DNA from 2 places in the Bradyrhizobium pachyrhizi genome. Region 2 is predicted to be linked to the other one. Evidence: predicted binding sites of a transcription regulator. Region 2 holds the regulator's gene; the other holds the start of a gene.
The links. The regulator PhoB, encoded in region 2, activates phosphate uptake and scavenging genes when phosphate is short. The targets are predictions, from matches to a motif close to TGTCATNNANCTGTCAT.
Positions count from the first base shown of each region.

Region 1: the regulator PhoB is predicted to act here: its motif matches at 3,244-3,260, upstream of QA639_RS25320 (phospholipase C).

Region 1 covers NZ_CP121667.1:5,370,528-5,375,452, forward strand. The annotation lists gene QA639_RS25310 (aldo/keto reductase) at 1-7, opposite strand, end outside; gene QA639_RS25315 (cytochrome-c peroxidase) at 80-1,411, opposite strand; gene QA639_RS25320 (phospholipase C) at 1,521-3,167, opposite strand; gene QA639_RS25325 (DUF1254 domain-containing protein) at 3,681-4,925, opposite strand, start outside.
Region 2 covers NZ_CP121667.1:966,162-971,086, forward strand. The annotation lists gene pstA (phosphate ABC transporter permease PstA) at 1-386, shown strand, start outside; gene pstB (phosphate ABC transporter ATP-binding protein PstB) at 383-1,201, shown strand; gene phoU (phosphate signaling complex protein PhoU) at 1,308-2,024, shown strand; gene phoB (phosphate regulon transcriptional regulator PhoB) at 2,154-2,864, shown strand; gene QA639_RS04360 (GcrA family cell cycle regulator) at 3,094-3,606, opposite strand; gene QA639_RS04365 (aspartate aminotransferase family protein) at 4,093-4,925, shown strand, end outside.

The DNA of each region.
Region 1 (4,925 bases), 4.4 Mb from region 2:
CATTCATGCGCCCATTATGCGCGCATGACGAAGCCCTGCCAACTCACGGTTCGGTTCCGCGATGGAACGGCGCGACGTGTCACCGCTCCGGCTGGTAGCCGTCGGTCAGCGTCTTCAGGAACGCGATAATGTCGGCCTCGTCCTGCGCCGTCATCGCCGGCGTGTCGCCGGGATGGCGCTCGAACGGCGGATCGCTGACGTCGACATTGCCGTGATATTTTTCCGGCAGGTCATCGTATTTGCGCACCGCGCCGTCGGCGCCGCGCGGAAACACCTTCTCCGGATTGGTATCGCGGAAGTTATAGAAGTCTAGCACCTGCTCGAGACTGGTGAAGACGCCGTTGTGGAAGAACACGCGACGCGTTGCCGTGTTGCGCAAGGTGGGCGTCAGAAACATCCCGCAATATTGCGTCTGCTCGGCAATGTCGGTGCGGTACGGACCGCAGACCCCGAGATCGAAATGATCGGGATCGCGGTTGCCGGCGAGCGCGGCGTTGCGCGGCGCGCCGAGCGCCTCATATTGGTGATCGGTGAACAGCGGCGGCAGACCGTCCCGGGTCGGCTGCGACGTATGGCAGCCGCCGCAATTGGCCTTGTCCGGATCGTTGAACAATTGCAGGCCGCGCACTTCGCTTTCGTTCAATCGCGCCTTGCCTTCCAGCCAGTAATCGAACTTGCTTGTGTAGGGATGGAAGCTCGGCTCCTCCACCTGATAGCGCGCGACGGCAAACATCGCCTCCGCGACCAGCAGCCGCGTATTGTCGAAGACACCGGCACCGAATAGCTCGGCGAAGCGCGGCGCGTAGCTCGCCTGGCGCAGCTTCTGCGCCACGATCTCGATGCTGCCGCCGTCCATCTCGTTGGGATCGAGCAGCGGGAAGATCGCCTGGTCCTGCAGCGTATCGGCGCGGCCGTCCCAGAACAGTCCGCCCTGCGGCACGATGTTGACCGCCGAGGCGGCAGTCCCGGTCGCGACCTTCCTGGCGCGCGGAGCCTGCTGGCCGAGCGCGGCCAGTTGCGCGAAGTCGACGACATTGTCGTCTTCGTCCTTTTCCGGCCCGATGCTGAAATTCGGCTGCCGCTCGAGATAGGTCAGGCCCGGCACGGCGCGTGTCCCTTGCCGGGATTGCGCGGGCCCGCCGAGCATCACCGGCCCATCATTTGGTGGCCCGTAGGCGTGGTCCGGACTGTGACAGGACGCGCATGACAATGCGCCCGAAGAGGACAGCGATGCGTCGAAGAAGATCTTCTGGCCGAGCTGCGCCATGGCGGACAGCTGAGCGACCGGCGGACGCCTGAGCTGCACCGGGTGCGGATTGGTCCCCGGAAGTCCCTGCGTCTCGACGGCCGCAACAGTGCCGGCCATGCACAGCAGGCCGGCGCCGAGAAGCCACAAGGTGCGGCCGTTCATGTCAGATCCAGTGTCGTTAAGCGTTTTCGCGCGAACCGGAGACCAGTTCGCGCGAGCAGAACGCGTCAGGGCAAAGCTTCGGTTCTGATTGGATCAGAACCGAAGGGCGTTAGTGGTGATGGTGATCATCCGGCGCGCTGACGATGACGGTGCCGGCGGTCGGATCGAGGAACAGCGTGTCCTGCCGATACTCGTGGTCCTGGCCGTGGCCACGCTCGAAGTCGAACATGTCGGCGATCGATTCGACGTTGTCGTCGAACGAGCCGCCGCCGAGACGCTGGCCATGCAGCCAGTTGTCCTCGATGAAGCGCACGACGGAGGCCTGCGTAATGCGGGTGTGGCTGACGTAATTCCGCTTGGCGAAGGGCGAGATCACCAGGAACGGGACGCGCGTACCGGGACCGCAGCGGCCGTTCACCGGCTGGCCGTTGAGGCCATTCGGCTGCGTCTGCTTGCCGATACCGCGGCCACACTGGCCGGGACCGTTGACCTGGTCGGCGGTCGGATCATACGAAGCGCTGATCGGCGCAAGGTACTGGTGGTCGTACCAGCCGTCGGAGTCGTCATAGGTGATGATGACGGCGGTCTCGCCCCACTCCTTCTGCTTCTGCAGGAAGTTGATCAGCTCGACATTGCCGGCCTGCTCATCGAGCGGATCGGAGTTGCCGGGATGACCGTCCTGATAAGCCGGCATCTTGATGTAGGAGACGGCCGGGAAGTTGCCGGCCTTCACCGAAGCATAGAAGTCCTCGAGATCGTAGGCATGATTGGCCGGATCGAGCGCCTTGCTGCCGGGCACATAGGTGTGACCGACCGCATTCACCGAGCTCGGCCGCGCATGGGTCGGGTTGGCGGTCGACTTGTAGTACTGGAACCAGGCGTGGTGCGGGATGTAGTCCACGACGGTGCCGTTGACGTTGCTCGAGAACGTGCTGCGGCCGCAGTTGGTGGTGCCGTTGCTGTTCTTGAGCGTCAGGTCGAAGCCGCCCATGAAGCTGCCCCAGCTGATCTGCTCGGCATTGAGCAGGTCGCCGATGTTCTTGCTGGTCATCAGGACCTGGCTGGTCGTGCTCGAGCAGGCATCGTAGGCAGGGTCGGTATCACCGATCAGCGTCAGGCCGCCCTGGCCGTCGGCGATCGACGACGACGAACCGACGATGTTCTGCGCGCCGTTGGTCTGGCCGGAAACCACCTCGAGCGCGCCGGGCGTCGACGGACCAAAGGTGTCGGTCCAGCTGTTGTCGCTCATCGCGAAGTTCTGGGCGTAATTCCAGAACGCGGTGACGGTGTTGCCGTCGAAATAACCCATCACCTGCCCGTTGGTGCCGAAAGCGCCGACGCCGCCGGCGGTGCCGCGACCGGTGAATTTCGGAAACAGGTCTTCCTTGCCGTTGTCGACCGCCTGCTGCTCGGGCGTATAGGCGTGGTTCTGCGACTTGGTGTTGGCCTGGGTGCGGTCGAGGCGGAACGGATTGGTCGCGCCGGTGCCGTTGGCCGCGTTGTTGTTCGGGTTATTGGTCAACAGATTGGCGCTGGCGAGATTGTTGACCTTCGGCGTATGCGGCTTCGCCGTGAACGGAATCGAGCCGGTCGGGTTGGTCGCAACCGGGTAGGTTGCGAAGTAGTGATCGAACGAGCGGTTCTCGTTGAAGATGACAACGAGATGCTTGATCGGCGTTTGGGTGTGGATGTCGTGCGGATGATGATCGTGGCCGTTATTGCCCTTGTTGTCGTCCTGGGCGGCGGCGCTGCACATCACCGCAGCGGCAGCAACCAGACAGACTCCGACCGTCGAAAGAAATTTGGCTTTCACCGTAGTGCCCCTTTTATTTTTGAAGGATTTATGACGTCGACCTGCGACAAGTTATCCATCGCCGATGACAGCGCTGTGTCGATCGAATGAATGCGACGAACGATGATGTGCGCCGATGTTTGCGTCGGTTGCAGCGAGCGTCGGGGGATCAATCTTTGCGCGCATGGCAGACGTCACGCCTCTGACACGAGCGGCTATCCGTGGACGCGGCTTCGGTCAGAAGGCTTCGGTCAGAAGGCTTGGATCAGAAGACTTGGAATTGAAGGGATCGCGCTGAAGATGACGGCAGCGGTCATCAATCGCGTGAACTAGTTGTGCGCCGCCGGCAATCGCGGCTGCTCACGCCCGAAATAAATCCGCGCCTTCCGGGATTGTTGTCCCGAAAAGCGCGGATGCCTGGTCTTGTGGCGGGCGGCGCTTCGGCGCGGGCGCATCCGGCCGATACGAGACCGGGTGCTAGGACACGCGCTTGAAACCGGGAGGCTTCCACGTCCCTTCACCAGCCGGCAGAATCGATGGCGGCGTGGTTTTCGGCCAATACAGCCGCATCACCACATAGATCGGACCATCCGGCGCCGGCAGCCAGTTTGCCTCCTTGTCCGCTCCCGGAGATTTGCTCTGGATGTAGATCGTCAGCGAACCGTCAGAGCCGCGCTTCAAGTGCGGCAACATCGGCGAGTTGATCAGGTAGCGGTTGATCGGATTCTTCACCAAGAGCTGCGACTTGCCGTCATACATCGTGACCGACCAGAAGGCGTTGACCGGCGGCAACTGTTCCGCCGGGAAGGTCAGCGTGTAGCTCGACTTCGAGCAGTCGAGTTCCTTGCCATCGGCGTCCACTTTGCCCAGGGGATACATGGCCTCCACGGCGTCGTTGCCATAGATGCCGGCCTTCGCGGCTGCCGCGCGCAAGAGCCAGTCGCCGTGAAAGAATGCCGCGTCACCGAACGCCGAGCTGACGCGCCAGCCGTTGATGTCCTTGCCGAGGCTCGCCACCGTCTCGCTGACCTTGCGCTCGCCCTCCTTCATGCCAAGCAGAATCTCGGCCTTGTCTTCCAGCGAGAGGCTGCGGAAATCGAAGGTCTTCCCTGGCCCTACGCCGATCCGTGCCAGTTGCTCCCGGATCCAGCGTTCCTCCGGCAGCGCCGGCGCGAATTGAAGCGCGAAGTCCAGATATTCGAAGAACTCGGTGCGGACGAGATCCTTCTCGAACTTGGGGAAGGAAGGCGCCGGCGCCGGCGGCGGCGCGGGCCGATTCAGGAAGCTGGAAAGCGGCTGCGCCTTGTAGCCGGCCTGAACCTTCTTGACGGCCTCAATATCGGCCGGGTCGAACAGCTGGGTCCGGAAAAGTGCCAGGCAGAAATCGCTCGTCGACCGGAACACCTTCTTGATGCCGGCCGGTGTCGCGCCGGTCCATCGCGGGCCGGCGACCAGATAACTTCCCGCATCGCTGCCCGTCGCGCGCGAACCGACATAGCCAAAATTATACGTATTAAGGTCGATCAACTGCAGCGAATAGTAGCGCTTGGGATCGACCGCCGGCACCGAAAAGACGATGGGCTCGGCCCGCAAGTCCAGCCATGCAAACGAATACGGCGTGTCACTGTTGGGCGTGACGACGGCGGTATCTTCGTAGGTGTAAACGCGGGCCTCGTTGACCAGCGTATTGAACGGCGCCTTGTACTGCCCTGACGACTTGTC
Region 2 (4,925 bases):
TGCGCACCACCGAGGACATGCTGCTCTTGGTGCCCAATCCGCTGCGCGAGGCCGCCTCCGCGCTCGGCCTGCCGCGTTCGTTGGTGATCAAGCGGATCGCTTATCGCGCGGCGCGATCGGGTCTGATCACCGGCGTGCTGCTGGCGACCGCCCGCGTCGCCGGCGAGACCGCGCCGCTGCTGTTCACCGCGCTGTCGAACCAGTTCTTCAGCCTGGATCTGACCAAGACGATGGCCAACCTGCCGGTGACCATCAACAATTTCGTGCAGAGCCCCTACGCCTACTGGAAAGAGCTGGCGTGGAGCGGTGCGCTGCTCATCACATTCACCGTGCTCGCGTTGAATATCGGCGCGCGTATCCTTGGTGCCGAAAGGGCCGCAAAATGACCGAGCTTTCTGTCTCCACGACTGCCGCGGGCCACGTTCCCCAGGTTCCGCTGCCGGAAGCGCCGCCGAAAGTCACGGTGCGCAACCTCAACTTCTATTACGGCGAGCACCACGCGCTGAAGAACATCAACCTGACGCTCGGCACCAACCGCGTCACGGCGTTCATCGGCCCGTCCGGCTGCGGCAAGTCGACCCTGCTGCGCATCTTCAACCGGATGTACGACCTGTATCCGGGCCAGCGCGCGGTCGGCCAGCTGATGCTGGACCAGACCAACATTCTCGACCCCAAGCTCGACCTCAACTTGCTGCGCGCGCGGGTCGGCATGGTGTTCCAGAAGCCGACGCCGTTCCCGATGACGATCTACGAGAACATCGCCTTCGGCATCCGCCTCTACGAGAAGATCTCGAAGTCCGAGATGGACGACCGGGTCGAGAAGGCGCTGCGCGGCGGCGCGCTGTGGAACGAGGTCAAGGACAAGCTGAACGCCTCCGGCCTGTCGCTCTCCGGCGGCCAGCAGCAGCGGCTGTGCATCGCGCGCACCGTGGCGGTGCGTCCCGAGGTGATCCTGTTCGACGAGCCGTGCTCGGCGCTCGACCCGATCTCGACCGCCAAGGTCGAGGAACTGATCCAGGAGCTCTCCGAGGACTACACGATCGCGATCGTCACCCACAACATGCAGCAGGCGGCGCGCGTCTCCGACAAGACCGCCTTCATGTATCTCGGCGAGCTGATCGAGTTCGACGACACCAACAAGATCTTCACCTCACCGAGCGATCGGCGCACCCAGGACTACATCACCGGCCGGTTCGGTTGACCGGCGCATGATCCGGAAAAGTGGCAACCGGTTTTCCGATCAGGTCATGCTAAAATTCAGGACACGAAACCATGATCCCCGGGACCATGGTTGAGGGAGACAAGCGATGGCTTCTGAACATACCGCCAAGGCATTCGACAGCGACCTGCAGGAGTTGACCCGCCTGGTCGCCGAGATGGGCGGCCTGGTCGAACGGATGATTACCGAGTCGGTCGACGCGCTGATCCGTCGCGACGTCGCGCTCGGCAAGCGCGTGGTCGCCGCCGACATCGAGATCGACAATCTGCAGCGCAACATCGAAGAGCGCGCGGTGCTGACGATCGCGCGCCGCCAGCCGATGGCGATCGACCTGCGTGAGATCGTCAGCGCGATGCGCGTCGCCACCGACCTCGAGCGGATCGGCGACCTCGCCAAGAACATGGGCAAGCGCGTCGCGGCGCTGGAGAGCGATTTCCAGCCGCTGAAGCTGATCCGCGGCCTCGAGCACATGACCGACCTCGTGCTGTCGCAGGTCAAGTCGGTGCTCGACGCCTATGCCGCGCACGACCTGCCGGCGGCGATGAACGTCTGGAAGGGCGACGAGGAGGTCGATGCGATCTGCACCTCGCTGTTCCGCGAACTGCTCACCTACATGATGGAAGATCCGCGCAACATCTCGTTCTGCATCCATCTGATGTTCTGCGCCAAGAACATCGAGCGGATCGGCGATCACGCCACCAATATCGCCGAGACCGTATTCTACATGATCGAGGGCCAGCAGATCACCGACAAGCGCCCGAAGGGCGACATGACCACTTTTGCCACCACGGTGCCGGGCAGCTGAGGCTTGATCGGCAAGCGCGGAACCGGATTGTCCTTCGACAACTCGTTTCCGCGGGGACTATGCTCAAGGAAGTAAGCGTTTCGGTTTGCGTCTGGGCAACGGATCACCACAGAGAAAGAACTTAAACCGATGAGCGCACGCATTCTGGTAGTCGAAGACGAGGAAGCGCTGACGACGCTGTTGCGCTACAATCTCGATGCGGAAGGCTACGATGTCGAGACGGTCGGGCGCGGCGACGATGCCGACACCCGCCTGAAGGAGCGCGTTCCCGACCTCGTGGTGCTGGACTGGATGCTGCCGGGCCTGTCCGGCATCGAGCTGTGCCGCCGCCTGCGGGCGCGGCCCGAGACCAAGCAACTTCCGATCATCATGCTGACCGCGCGCGGCGAGGAAAGCGAGCGCGTACGCGGGCTTGCCACCGGCGCCGACGATTACATCGTCAAGCCGTTCTCGGTGCCGGAGCTGCTGGCGCGGGTGAAGGGCCTCTTGCGCCGCGCCAGCCCGGAGCGGCTTGCGACCGTGTTGACCTACGGCGACATCGAGCTCGACCGCGAGAAGCGCCGCGTGGCGCGCTCGGGCCGTCCGATCGATCTCGGGCCGACCGAGTATCGCCTGCTCGAATTCTTCCTCGAGCATCCCGGCCGCGTCTTCAGCCGCGAGCAACTGCTCGACAGCGTCTGGGGCCGCGACATCTACATCGATGAGCGCACCGTCGACGTGCATATCGGCCGTCTGCGTAAGCTCCTCAATCCCGGCCGCGAGCAGGACCCGATCCGCACCGTGCGCGGCGCCGGCTACGCGCTCGATGACCGCTTTGCCAAGGCCGAGCCGCAGCCGTAACGGCCAAGCGGCATTCATAAACCGCAACACGGCGAAAGCCGGGATCAATAGCCACCAATGGGCGTTGTTAGAAAGCCGTCTGGCCGCTTGCCGATTGCGCCGGCCGCGGCGTATGGGTCCCGGCATGCGCCGGGACGACGCTGGTGATATAGCCGGGCTGCGTCACACAAAAAAATCCCCGCTTTCGCGGGGATTTGTTTTTGAGGTCTTCCGACGTTTTCCCGAGTGCTCACTTGATCTGCGGTTTCGCCGACGGCCGGCGGCGATCGGCGGCGGGCTGGTAGGCGACGCGCGAGTGATGCGCGCAATAGGGCAGGCCGGCGAGCGCCTTGCCGCCGCAGAAGAAGAATTCCGGGCTCGAGGGATCGCCGACCGGCCAATGACAGGTGGCCTCGTTCAGCTCGAGCAGCGAGAGCCGCTGGCTCATTGGCACCACATTGTCGTAGGAGATCGGATCGGGCTCCATTTCGACCTCGAAGGCGTGCGCCAGCGCGGTGTTGCCGCGCGAGACCGGTCGCGCCACCCGCATCATGTGCTGGGCGGGGCGAGCCTTGCGCTGCCGCGGCGCGGCCGTGGAGGGCGCCTTGGCGCGGCCGGAGAGGCCGAGCCGATGCACTTTGCCGATCACGGCGTTTCGCGTCACATTGCCAAGTTCCGCCGCGATCTGGCTGGCCGACAGGCCGGACTCCCAGAGCTTCTTCAGCTGCTCGACGCGATCGTCGGACCAGGTCAATACAGTCATCGCATTCTTCCCTTCGCGTAGCGCCGGCCAATCGTTGGAGCGGCGCTGCGAGCCAATCTGGACAAATATCCCTGCGGCCAGAATCCCTTAGCCCTCGCCGGGCACGGTGTTGCGCCCGAACGTTTACGCGAGACACGAAGGCTACTTAGAGGGTCCAGTACCGCCGCACGAGATGTCGTACCCGACAGGCCAAACGCTACAATATGGCGTGACTCAGGCGCAAGAGTCCGCGGCCGTGCGTCCACATGTTCCCACACAGTTAAGCATTTCGATGAGGCTTTTCCACCGCACCGGAATGCTCCGGATTGCGCTCGTTTCGCATTGCAGGAAGGCCACTTCGTGGCGATTGACACTTACTGACCGCAGCATAGAATGCCCGCCACGTGCCGCCCGCAAAGGCGGCCGTTTTGTTTTCCGAAGCTGGCCGTTGCTGCGCTGGCGTCAAGGCGCGCGGCAATTGTCGGCTTCAAACCGTCAGTGATCGCCATGACCAACGCTGCCACGTCGCATCTGCTCCCCGTCTTCGCCAGGGTCGATCTCGGCTTCGAGCGCGGTGAGGGCGCCTGGCTGATCGCAACCAACGGCGACCGCTATCTCGATTTCACCTCGGGCGTCGCGGTCAACGCGCTCGGGCATGCGCATCCGCATCTGGTCAAGGCGCTGCAGGAGCAGGCGACCAAACTCTGGCACATGTCGAACCTGTTCAAGAGCCCGGACGGCGAGGCGCTTGCCGCGCGGCTGTGCGAGCAGAGCTTTGCCGACTTCGTGTTCTTCTGCAATTCCGGCGCGGAAGCGATGGAGGGCGTGATCAAGCTGGTCCGCCACTATCACTTCTCCAAGGGCCACGGCGAGCGCTACCGCATCATCACCTTCGAGGGCGCCTTCCACGGCCGCACGCTGGGCACGCTGGCGGCGACCGGCTCGGCGAAATATCTCGAGGGCTTCGGGCCGCCGATGGACGGCTTCGACCAGGTGCCGCATGGCGACATCGAGGCGGTGAAGAAGGCGATCGGTCCGCACACCGCCGGCATCCTGATCGAGCCGGTGCAGGGCGAGGGCGGCGTGCGCTCGGCGCCGCAGGCGTTCTTCAAGGCGCTGCGCGCGCTCTGCGACGAGCACGGCCTGCTGCTTGCCTTCGACGAGGTGCAGACCGGCATGGGCCGCACCGGCGAGCTGTTCGCCTACAAGCGCACGGGCGTCACGCCGGATGTGATGTCGCTGGCCAAGGCGCTCGGCGGCGGTTTCCCGATCGGCGCGGTGCTGGCTACCGCGCAGGCCGCGGCCGGCATGGCGCCCGGCTCGCACGGCTCGACCTTCGG